Regions from separate parts of the Peribacillus suis genome, predicted to be linked through region 1. Evidence: riboswitches for the same ligand, from Rfam matches in the RefSeq annotation. Region 1 holds a riboswitch; each other region holds the start of a gene.
What was found. Region 1 has a riboswitch for S-adenosylmethionine ahead of AC503W_RS04710 (methionine biosynthesis PLP-dependent protein). Riboswitches for the same ligand answer to the same signal wherever they lie in the genome.
Positions count from the first base shown of each region.

Region 2: it holds a riboswitch for S-adenosylmethionine, as region 1 does, so the genes downstream of both, mtnK (S-methyl-5-thioribose kinase) here and AC503W_RS04710 (methionine biosynthesis PLP-dependent protein) in region 1, are expected to answer to the same signal.
Region 3: it holds a riboswitch for S-adenosylmethionine, as region 1 does, so the genes downstream of both, AC503W_RS18605 (methionine ABC transporter ATP-binding protein) here and AC503W_RS04710 (methionine biosynthesis PLP-dependent protein) in region 1, are expected to answer to the same signal.

Region 1 covers NZ_CM182019.1:956,613-959,894, reverse strand. The annotation lists gene fumC (class II fumarate hydratase) at 1-993, opposite strand, end outside; SAM riboswitch class I at 1,313-1,427, shown strand; gene AC503W_RS04710 (methionine biosynthesis PLP-dependent protein) at 1,512-2,624, shown strand; gene metC (cystathionine beta-lyase) at 2,621-3,282, shown strand, end outside.
Region 2 covers NZ_CM182019.1:2,334,650-2,337,931, forward strand. The annotation lists gene AC503W_RS11310 (pyridoxal phosphate-dependent aminotransferase) at 1-567, opposite strand, end outside; gene AC503W_RS11315 (carbon-nitrogen family hydrolase) at 668-1,450, shown strand; SAM riboswitch class I at 1,524-1,676, shown strand; gene mtnK (S-methyl-5-thioribose kinase) at 1,748-2,953, shown strand; gene mtnA (S-methyl-5-thioribose-1-phosphate isomerase) at 2,966-3,282, shown strand, end outside.
Region 3 covers NZ_CM182019.1:3,776,409-3,779,690, reverse strand. The annotation lists gene AC503W_RS18610 (O-acetylhomoserine aminocarboxypropyltransferase/cysteine synthase family protein) at 1-990, shown strand, start outside; SAM riboswitch class I at 1,103-1,214, shown strand; gene AC503W_RS18605 (methionine ABC transporter ATP-binding protein) at 1,359-2,393, shown strand; gene AC503W_RS18600 (methionine ABC transporter permease) at 2,386-3,054, shown strand; gene AC503W_RS18595 (MetQ/NlpA family ABC transporter substrate-binding protein) at 3,070-3,282, shown strand, end outside.

The DNA.
Region 1 (3,282 bases):
CATTGCTTCACATTGGGTCGGATTCACTTTACCTGGCATGATGGAGCTGCCTGGCTCATTTTCAGGAATGGCGATTTCACCGATTCCGCTTCTTGGGCCACTTGCCAGCCATCTAACATCATTGGCAATCTTCATTAAATCAGCAGCCAACGCTTTAAGAGCACCGTGTGCATAAACAATTTCGTTATGGCTTGTTAAAGCATGGAACTTATTATCCGATGTGACAAATGAATGTCCTGTATCCGCTGCGATTTGTTTAGCAGAAAGTGCCGGGAATTCTTTTTTCGTATTGATTCCAGTCCCTACAGCCGTACCGCCCAATGCAAGGTTCAATAATTTTTGGCTACTTTCTTCGATCATCGCCAAATCTTTATCAAGCATTGCTTTCCAACCGGAGATTTCTTGGCCAAGAGTTAGTGGTGTCGCATCTTGAAGATGGGTACGTCCAATTTTCACGACATCCCAGAATTCTTTTTCTTTGGCTTCGAATGTGTCACGAAGCACTTTAATGGCCGGTACCAATTTTTCGGCAACTTCCATATAAGCTGCGATATGCATGGCTGTCGGGAATGTATCGTTAGAGCTTTGCGCTTTGTTAACATCATCATTCGGGTGAAGCATCTCAGTTTCGCCTTTTCCCTCTAACCATTTATTCCCTTTGTTTGCGACCACTTCATTCACGTTCATATTACTTTGTGTGCCGCTACCTGTTTGCCAGACGACAAGTGGGAAATGTTCGTCAAGCGTCCCTTCAAGGATTTCACCACAAATTTTAACGATGGCATCCTTCTTCACTTCTGAAAGATCGCCAAGTTCAAAGTTCACTTTTGCTGCCGCTTGTTTTACGTAAGCAAATGCATGAACTAATTCAATCGGCATTTTTTCATAACCGATTTTGAAGTTATTACGGCTTCTTTCCGTTTGTGCACCCCAGTACTTATCAGCAGGAACTTTTACTTCCCCCATTGTATCTCGTTCGATTCTATATTCCATGTGTTCTCCTCCTATATTCGCACTATCCACTGAGAAACAATATGTATATGTAATGAATAATGACGTTTTATATGATCCCCTATATATTGTACAAACTTTATTATTGTAAAGCAAAAAAAACGGAACACAAATGACCTATTCCTTCAGAAAAGTCCGTTTAATCTGAATCCGGTTCTATTACTCTGTTGAATTCGTAATTTTATAATGATAAATCTGATACATGTTCCATAATAGCTAGTCCCAAATAACCGTCTATTAGGAATGTCCTTGACAGAATCCTATATTTATAGTAAATTCAAAAGAAATTGAATAATCAAAACTCTTATCGAGAGAGGTAGAGGGAATGGCCCTATGACACCTCAGCAACCTTCATTTGTTTCAAACCAATGAAAAGGTGCTAATTCCACAAGTTTGTGTAACTTGGAAGATAAGAAGAATGACTCTATCCTACTTATTCAAGTCTTCTTCTTAAAGAAGACTTTTTTTATTTTATTTAACTAAAAGGAGCAGTGAAAATTATGTACAAAACAGAAACCTATCTTGCTCAGCTTGGAAACCGCAGTGAAACGGCGACAGGAACGGTCAATCCGCCCGTTTACTTCTCGACGGCTTTCCGTCACGAAGGAATTGGTCAATCAACAGGATTCGACTATACACGAACAGGAAACCCTACACGCCAGCTATTGGAGCAATCGATCGCCAAACTAGAACATGGCGATCAAGGATATGCATGCAGTTCGGGAATGGCTGCCATTGCCACCATCCTTTCCTTATTCAAATCAGGGGATGCATGGATCAGTAGCGAAGATTTATATGGCGGTACATATCGTTTATTAGAGCATGGCTTTAAAAAATGGGGGCTACAATGCGAATATGTCAATACATGTTGCCTGGAGGAAATTGAAAAAGCAATCACCCCTCAAACAAAGGCCATCTTTATTGAAACTCCCACAAACCCTCTTATGCAGCAAACGGACATTCCAGCCGTCGCCGCTCTTGCCAAACAATACAATTTACTATTGATTGTTGACAATACTTTTTACACGCCGATCATCCAACAGCCCCTCTTACTTGGTGCTGACATCGTGATTCACAGTGCAACGAAATATCTAGGTGGCCATAATGACGTGTTGGCCGGCTTGATTGTGGCAAAAGGCGCCGAGTTATGTGAGTCCCTTGCTTTCCACCATAATGGTATGGGAGCGGTCTTGAGCCCATTTGATTCGTGGTTGTTGATGCGCGGGATGAAAACCTTGGCACTGAGAATGGAACGTCATGAAAAGAACGCCAAGGTTATCGTTGATTATTTGACGGAACATGAAAGTGTAACGGATGTTCTCTATCCAGGTCGTGGCGGCATGATTTCATTCCGGGTCAATGATGAAGCGGTGGTCAACCCATTTTTACAGTCCCTTTCATTGATTTCATTTGCCGAAAGCCTTGGTGGCGTCGAAAGCTTCATCACGTATCCGGCGACACAGACACATGCCGATATGCCTCTTGAAGTTAGAACGGCAAATGGAGTTTGCAATCGACTCCTTCGATTCTCTGTCGGCATCGAGGACAGCGGAGATTTAATCGAAGACCTGCAGCAGGCATTTGCTCAAGTTAAAAAGGAGGCAATACGATGACAAACCAAGAATTCAGTTTTGAAACCAAATTACTACACAACCAACATAAATTCGATCCAACAACAGGTGGGGTGAGTGTTCCGATTCAGCATGCTTCCACCTTCCATCAAACCGACATTGATCAATTTGGCAAATACGATTACAGCCGGAGCGGGAATCCGACGCGAGAAGCACTGGAAGATATCATTGCGGAACTGGAAGAAGGCACGCGCGGATTCGCTTTTTCATCCGGGATGGCTGCCATTTCAACGGCTTTCCTCCTGCTTTCTGCCGGTGACCATATCGTCATCTCTGAAGATGTATATGGAGGCACATTCCGAATGGTAACAACCGTGCTGACCCGTTTTAACATCGAACATACCTTCGTGGATATGACGGATCTTGAGAGTGTAAAAGCGGCCATCCAGCCAAATACGCGAGCAATCTATATTGAAACGCCTTCCAATCCCTTGCTTAAAGTAACCGATATTAAAGCGGTATGTGATATCGCCAAAAGCATTGGCGCATTAAGCTTTGTAGACAATACATTCCTGACGCCTGCCCTCCAAAAGCCGTTAAACCTCGGGGCCGATATTGTCCTGCACAGTGCAACGAAATTTTTGTCTGGACATAGTGATGTCGTAGCAGGCCTTGCCGTCGTAAAAGACCCGGACCTTGC
Region 2 (3,282 bases), 1.4 Mb from region 1:
GAATTCTGCTGACGCCGATGCTCCTGTGGGATTATTGGGATAATTCAAGAACATCATCTTCGCTTTGTCAAAAACCTCTTTATCTATTTCCTTATAATCGGGAAGAAAATCATTTTCTTCGGTCAAGGGCATAATTTCCGTTTTAGCTTGGGCTAACGCTACACCTGACAGGTAATCTGGATAGCCCGGATCAGGCACTAAAATTGTATCGCCTGGATTCAACAAGCATTGCGGTAATTCGACTAGACCAGCCTTTCCACCGAAAAGAATCGCCACTTCCGTTTTAGGATCTAGCTTGACGCCATATTCACGTTCATAAAAGAGGGCCGCAGCTTCTTTTAAATAGGGAAGCCCCCTAAAAGGAGAATATTTATGATTCATGGAATTTCCTGCTGCTGTCTGCAGGCTCTTCACGATATGTTCAGGAGTCGGTTGGTCTGGATTTCCCTGCCCAAGATTAATGACATCCTTGCCTTCTGATGTTATGTTATTAACTTTTTCGACTAAAGAAGCAAAAAACTGCTTTGGAAGCTCTTGAAGAAGTCTGGATTTTTCGAATTGCACCATCTTTGCACCTTCTCTGAAATTTCTTGAAATTATAGTCACAAATGATATATGTTTATCTTAATCTTGTAAAGTACTTTTTTACATATGGAGGTTTTAAATGATGAAATGGAAAATCGCCTGTTTACAAATAGACATTGCCTTTGGACAGCCAGATATAAATTTCCAGGTGGCAAAACAATGGATTGAAAAAGCTGTACAGTCTAAACCGGACATCGTCATGCTGCCGGAACTATGGACAACCGGCTATGACTTAACGAGATTACATGAAATTGCAGACGAAGAAGCAGAACAAACCATTACCTTTCTAAAAGCCCTTGCAAAAAAACACCACATTAACATAATCGGTGGCTCGATTGCAAAGAAAACTAAGGAAGGCATCTATAACACAATGCTCATCATCGATAAAGAAGGCAAACTGGTTAAAGAATATGATAAACTCCATCTGTTTCAATTGATGGATGAACACCATTACTTACAACCTGGCAAAAAAGATGGCTTATTCTCCCTCGATGAAAAGATTTGCGCCGGATTCATTTGCTATGATATCCGTTTTCCGGAATGGCAACGGGCCCATACGGTACGAGGTGCGGAGGTTATCTTCGTGACCGCCGAGTGGCCAAAGCCTAGGCTCCACCATTGGAGGGCACTGTTAATCAGCCGGGCAATCGAAAATCAAGCCTTCGTTGTGGCTGTGAATCGTTCCGGTTCTGACCAAAATAATCATTTTGCCGGACATTCCATCATCATCGACCCGTGGGGAGAAATCATTTGTGAGGCTGGTGAAGAAAAAGAACTTCTACTCGGCACCCTTGACTTAGAAAAAGTAGGAGAAGCAAGAAATAAAATACCCGTTTTCGAAGATCGGCGGCCCGAGTTTTATTAATTTACCATTGACAAACTATTTGAAATATTGATATCATTCATTCGAGATTAATTTTCTGAAAATAAATACAATACTCTTATCAAGAGCAGGCTGAGGGATAAAGGCCCTATGAAGCCCAGCAACCGACTGTAATACCATTGTGAAATGGGGCGGGAATTCCGCCGGATTATATCCACAGAGCACGGTGCCAAATCCACCAGAAAGAATTCTTTCTGGGAGATAAGAGGTTCGAAGTGAAGCTTCTGCCTCTTTCTATGGGAAAGGGGCTTTTTCATATTTTTTAATGTACTTGGAGGGATAACAATGACTCAACCATCAAATTTCAAGCTATTGACAAACGAAACGGCAATTGACCTAACGAAGAAACTTGGGTTACTGCATTCAGATGACTCATTACTATGTAATGAAATCGGTGACGGAAATTTAAATTATGTTTTTCACGTTACAAATCCCGTAACAAATAAAGGAGTCATCATCAAACAAGCAGTTCCTTACGCAAAGGTTCTTGGTGAAAGCTGGCCATTGACTTTAAAAAGATCGGCTATCGAAGCGAATGCATTAATTCAATTCAGAAGCTATTGTCCCGAACTTGTCCCACAAGTCTATTATTCTGATGAACAGCTTGCAATCACCGTCATGGAAGATTTATCACACTTGAAAATCGCCCGGACCGGATTAATTGAAGGAGATCATTTCCCTCTATTATCCAAACACATTGGTGAATTTGTTGCAAAGACCGCTTTTTATACGTCTGATTTTCATTTGGAACCGGCAGCGAAAAAAGAGGTTGCCCGGAACTTCACGAATCCAGAACTCTGCAAGATTACTGAGGTTTTCATTTTCACGGATCCTTTTTTGGAGGAACATCCAGGCGAGTTTGAGCTTGAGTTGCTGGAGGCTGCCAAGTCTATATGGAAAGATGCTGATTTAATACTGGAAGTGGCTAAGTTAAAACAAAGCTTCGAATCCGAGCAGGAGGCCCTTCTTCATGGCGATTTACATACGGGAAGTATATTTGCAAGTGATACAGAAACAAAGGTAATTGACCCTGAATTCGCTTTTTATGGTCCTGTTGGATTTGACCTTGGACAATACATGGCGAATCTCCTATTCCAGGCAGTAACACGCGAGGCCACTGGGAAGGAAGAAATCTTTACTCATCTTCAGGAATTTTGGAATACATTTGAAGAAACATATACGAACCTGTGGAATTCTGAAAATAAAAGTCCTTACAGTAAGATCGAAGGTTATCTTCCATATGTACTCAACAAGTTTAAAGGTGATGCATATGGCTTTGCAGGATGTGAACTAATTCGAAGAACCATTGGCCTATCTCATGTTGCTGATTTAAATGGCATTGAGAATAAAGAAACTAGAATTACAGCTAAAACGGCTACCTTGAAAATCGGGGCCCATATAATCAAAAATCGGAAAGAACTGAATATTCCAGCAGTGATAGAAGCCGTAAAGCAATATACATTGCCTTCCTATTCAGCCCTATAAGGAGATATACATATGACAACTACAACGCCACTACCCTATTCCGTCCAATGGAATGATACCCATATTACCTTATTGAATCAACAGGCCTTGCCATCAAAAATAGAATTCATTGAACTTTTTACGGTTAAAGATGTATATGACAGCATCTTGACCTTGAAGGTCCGTGGTGCCCCCGCTATCGGGCTAACTGCAGCATTTGGCGTTGCTCTTGGTGCAATCCAGGAAAATACCACGGATTTATGGCAATTTAAACACAATGTCACGAAACATGTTACTACACTCGCTTCTTCAAGACCAACAGCGGTCAACCTTTTTTGGGCACTGAAAAG
Region 3 (3,282 bases), 1.4 Mb from region 1:
TCAACACTGTACGGCGGGACCTATAATTTATTTGAAAATACACTCCCTAAATACGGAATCAAAGTGAAATTCGTCTCACCTGATGATCCGGAAAATTTCAAACGGGCAATCACTCCACGAACGAAGGCCATATTTGCCGAAACAATCGGCAACCCAAGCTTAAGGGTTCTTGATATCGAAAAAGTGGCGGAAATAGCCCACGAAGCAGGGATACCTCTTATCATCGATAACACTTTCGCAACGCCGTATCTGTGCCGACCAATAGACTTTGGGGCGGATATTGTCATCCATTCAGCTACAAAGTGGCTATTGGGTAACGGTACGACATTAGGGGGAGTCATCATCGACGGTGGTAAATTCGATTGGAATTCGCCTAATTATCCAGGCTTTACGGAACCTGACCCTAGTTATCATGGACTTGTCTATTCCGAAGCGGTAGGGCCTGCTGCCTTTATCACGAAAGCGCGTGTGCAATTGCTTCGGGATTTGGGACCGACGTTAAGTGCTCAAAGTGCATTCCAGTTCACGCTTGGCCTGGAAACGCTCCATGTCAGGATGAAGGAACACCTGTTGAATACGAGGACAGTCATTCAATACTTGGAGAACCATCCGGCAGTCTCATGGGTTTCTTATCCGGGTAACGATGATCATCCCGATAAAGCCCTTGTGGATAAATATTTGCCTAAGGGAGCCGGATCTGTGGTGACGTTTGGAATTAAGGGTGGACGTGAAGCAGGTTCCACACTCATCAATTCGGTAGAGTTATGGTCGCATGTCGCCAATGTCGGGGATGCTAAAAGCCTAATCATCCACCCAGCAAGTACAACTCACCAGCAATTGAATGATGCAGGACTGGTCAAGGCCGGTGTCAGCGCCGACCAGGTTCGCCTTTCAATCGGTATTGAAAATGTAGACGATTTACTTGAAGATCTAGAGCAAGCGATTGAAAAAGCGACGAATATCGTGTCAGTGAATTCTCAAAGAGTTTAATGGAGAAACAGGTACACCCTAGGATTTTACATTGCACTCCTTTTTTATCTGTGTTAAAATTTCAGACATAGTAAAGTGAATGTTAAGACAAAAAAGAATAGTCCATATATAGCTCTTATCAAGAGAGGTGGAGGGATGTGCCCGTTGAAACCCGGCAACCGACAAGGATTTTCCTTGGAAAGGTGCCAATTCACACAAAGCGTAGAGGCTTTGGGAGATGAGAGGAAGGCCTGCTTTTCCCTGCCTTTCTGCTCATGCAGAAGGGCTTTTTCTATTTTCTTTGAATCATAGAGGATAGATTCATCAGGAGGCCATAAAAATAAATCGACTAAATTCATAGGCTTAATTGGATAAAGAGGTGAGCATACATGATTACATTGTCAAACGTCAGTAAACTTTTTCGAACAGGAAAAGGAAATAGCGAAACGATTCATGCCGTGAATAGTGTGAATTTAGAAATAAATAAAGGCGAGATTTTCGGAGTCATCGGATACAGTGGGGCTGGCAAGAGTACGCTCATACGTATGCTGAATGGGTTGGAACGGCCTACTGAGGGCTCCGTGAACGTTGCGGGAAATGAAGTTTCAACAATTAAAGGGTCTAAGCTTCGTAAAGCCCGTCAAGAGATTAGCATGATTTTTCAGCATTTTAATCTCTTGTGGTCAAGGACCGTTCAAGAAAATATATCCTTTCCTCTGGAAATTGCGGGCATCTCCAAGCAAGAACGCATCAAGCGCGTCAATGAACTCATTAAGTTAGTTGGATTGGAAGGAAGAGAAAAAGCGTATCCATCGCAGCTAAGTGGTGGACAGAAGCAAAGGGTGGGAATAGCGAGGGCTCTTGCCAATAACCCGAAAGTGCTTTTGTGTGATGAGGCCACGTCCGCTCTAGATCCCCAGACAACCGATTCCATCCTGGAATTGCTTGTGGATATAAATCAACGCCTTGGTTTAACCATTGTCTTGATTACACATGAGATGCATGTCATTCGGAAGATTTGCAATCGAGTGGCTGTGATGGAAAGTGGACGGGTAGTCGAACAGGGAGCTGTCCTGGAAGTATTCAGAAACCCTAAAGAACAGATGACTAAGCGTTTTGTTCAGCAGGTGACAGAACCAGAAGAGACAAAAGAAACGATGGAGCATTTGTTTGAACGGTATCCAGCAGGAAAAGTGATTCAACTGACATTCGTGGGGGATCATGCAGAAAGCCCGTTGATCACAAAATTGGTACGTAATTTTGAGTTGGATGTGAACATTGTCCAGGGGAAAATATCACAAACGAGAAGCGGCTCATATGGAACATTGTTCATCCACCTTGATGGCAGTGAAGATGAAATGCTCCGCGCAATCGAATTCATAAAAGCACAGCAGGTAGGCGTGGAGGTGATTACTCATGCTTGAAGAATTATTGCCGAATGTAGATTGGGAAGACATCATAGAAGCGACGAAAGAAACGCTGTATATGACAAGTATTTCAGTTGTAGCGACCTTTTTTATAGGGATACTATTGGGGTTGCTTCTGTTTTTAACAGGCAAGGGGAATATGTGGGAGAATCGGGGCGTTAACGGTGTGTTAAGTGCTTTCGTTAATATTTTCCGTTCGATTCCATTCCTTATCTTGATTGTATTATTAATTCCGTTCACCAAATTACTTGTCGGTAGCATGATTGGTGAGAATGCGGCATTACCAGCACTCATTATCGGTGCAGCACCATTTTATGCGCGGATGGTCGAAATCGGCCTTCGTGAGATTGATAAAGGCGTGATTGAAGCGGCTAAATCAATGGGAGCCAAAACCAGCACCATCATTTATAAGGTCCTCCTTCCAGAATCGATGCCGGCCCTTATATCAGGCATCACGGTAACATCGATTGCATTGGTTGGATACACGGCAATGGCAGGTGTCATCGGGGCTGGTGGATTGGGTAACTTAGCCTATCTGGACGGTTATCAACGGAATCACAACGACGTTACCCTGGTAGCGACGATTGTCATATTAATTATTGTCTTCATCATACAGATTATCGGTGATGTGATTACTTCTAAATTGGATAAAAGATAAGGGGAGATGAAAAGGATGAAAAAGTTTTTAGGGATTGCATTCGTTCTAGTTTTATCAATTGCATTGGCGGCTTGCGGAACGGATAAAGAGAAAGATACAGGTAGTGGCGATGATACGAAGAAGTTAGTGGTGGGTGCATCGAATGTACCACATGCAGAGATTCTTGAAAAAGCGATTCCTCTTCTTAAAGAAAAAGGCATTGAATTGGAAGTGGAAACATTCCAAGAC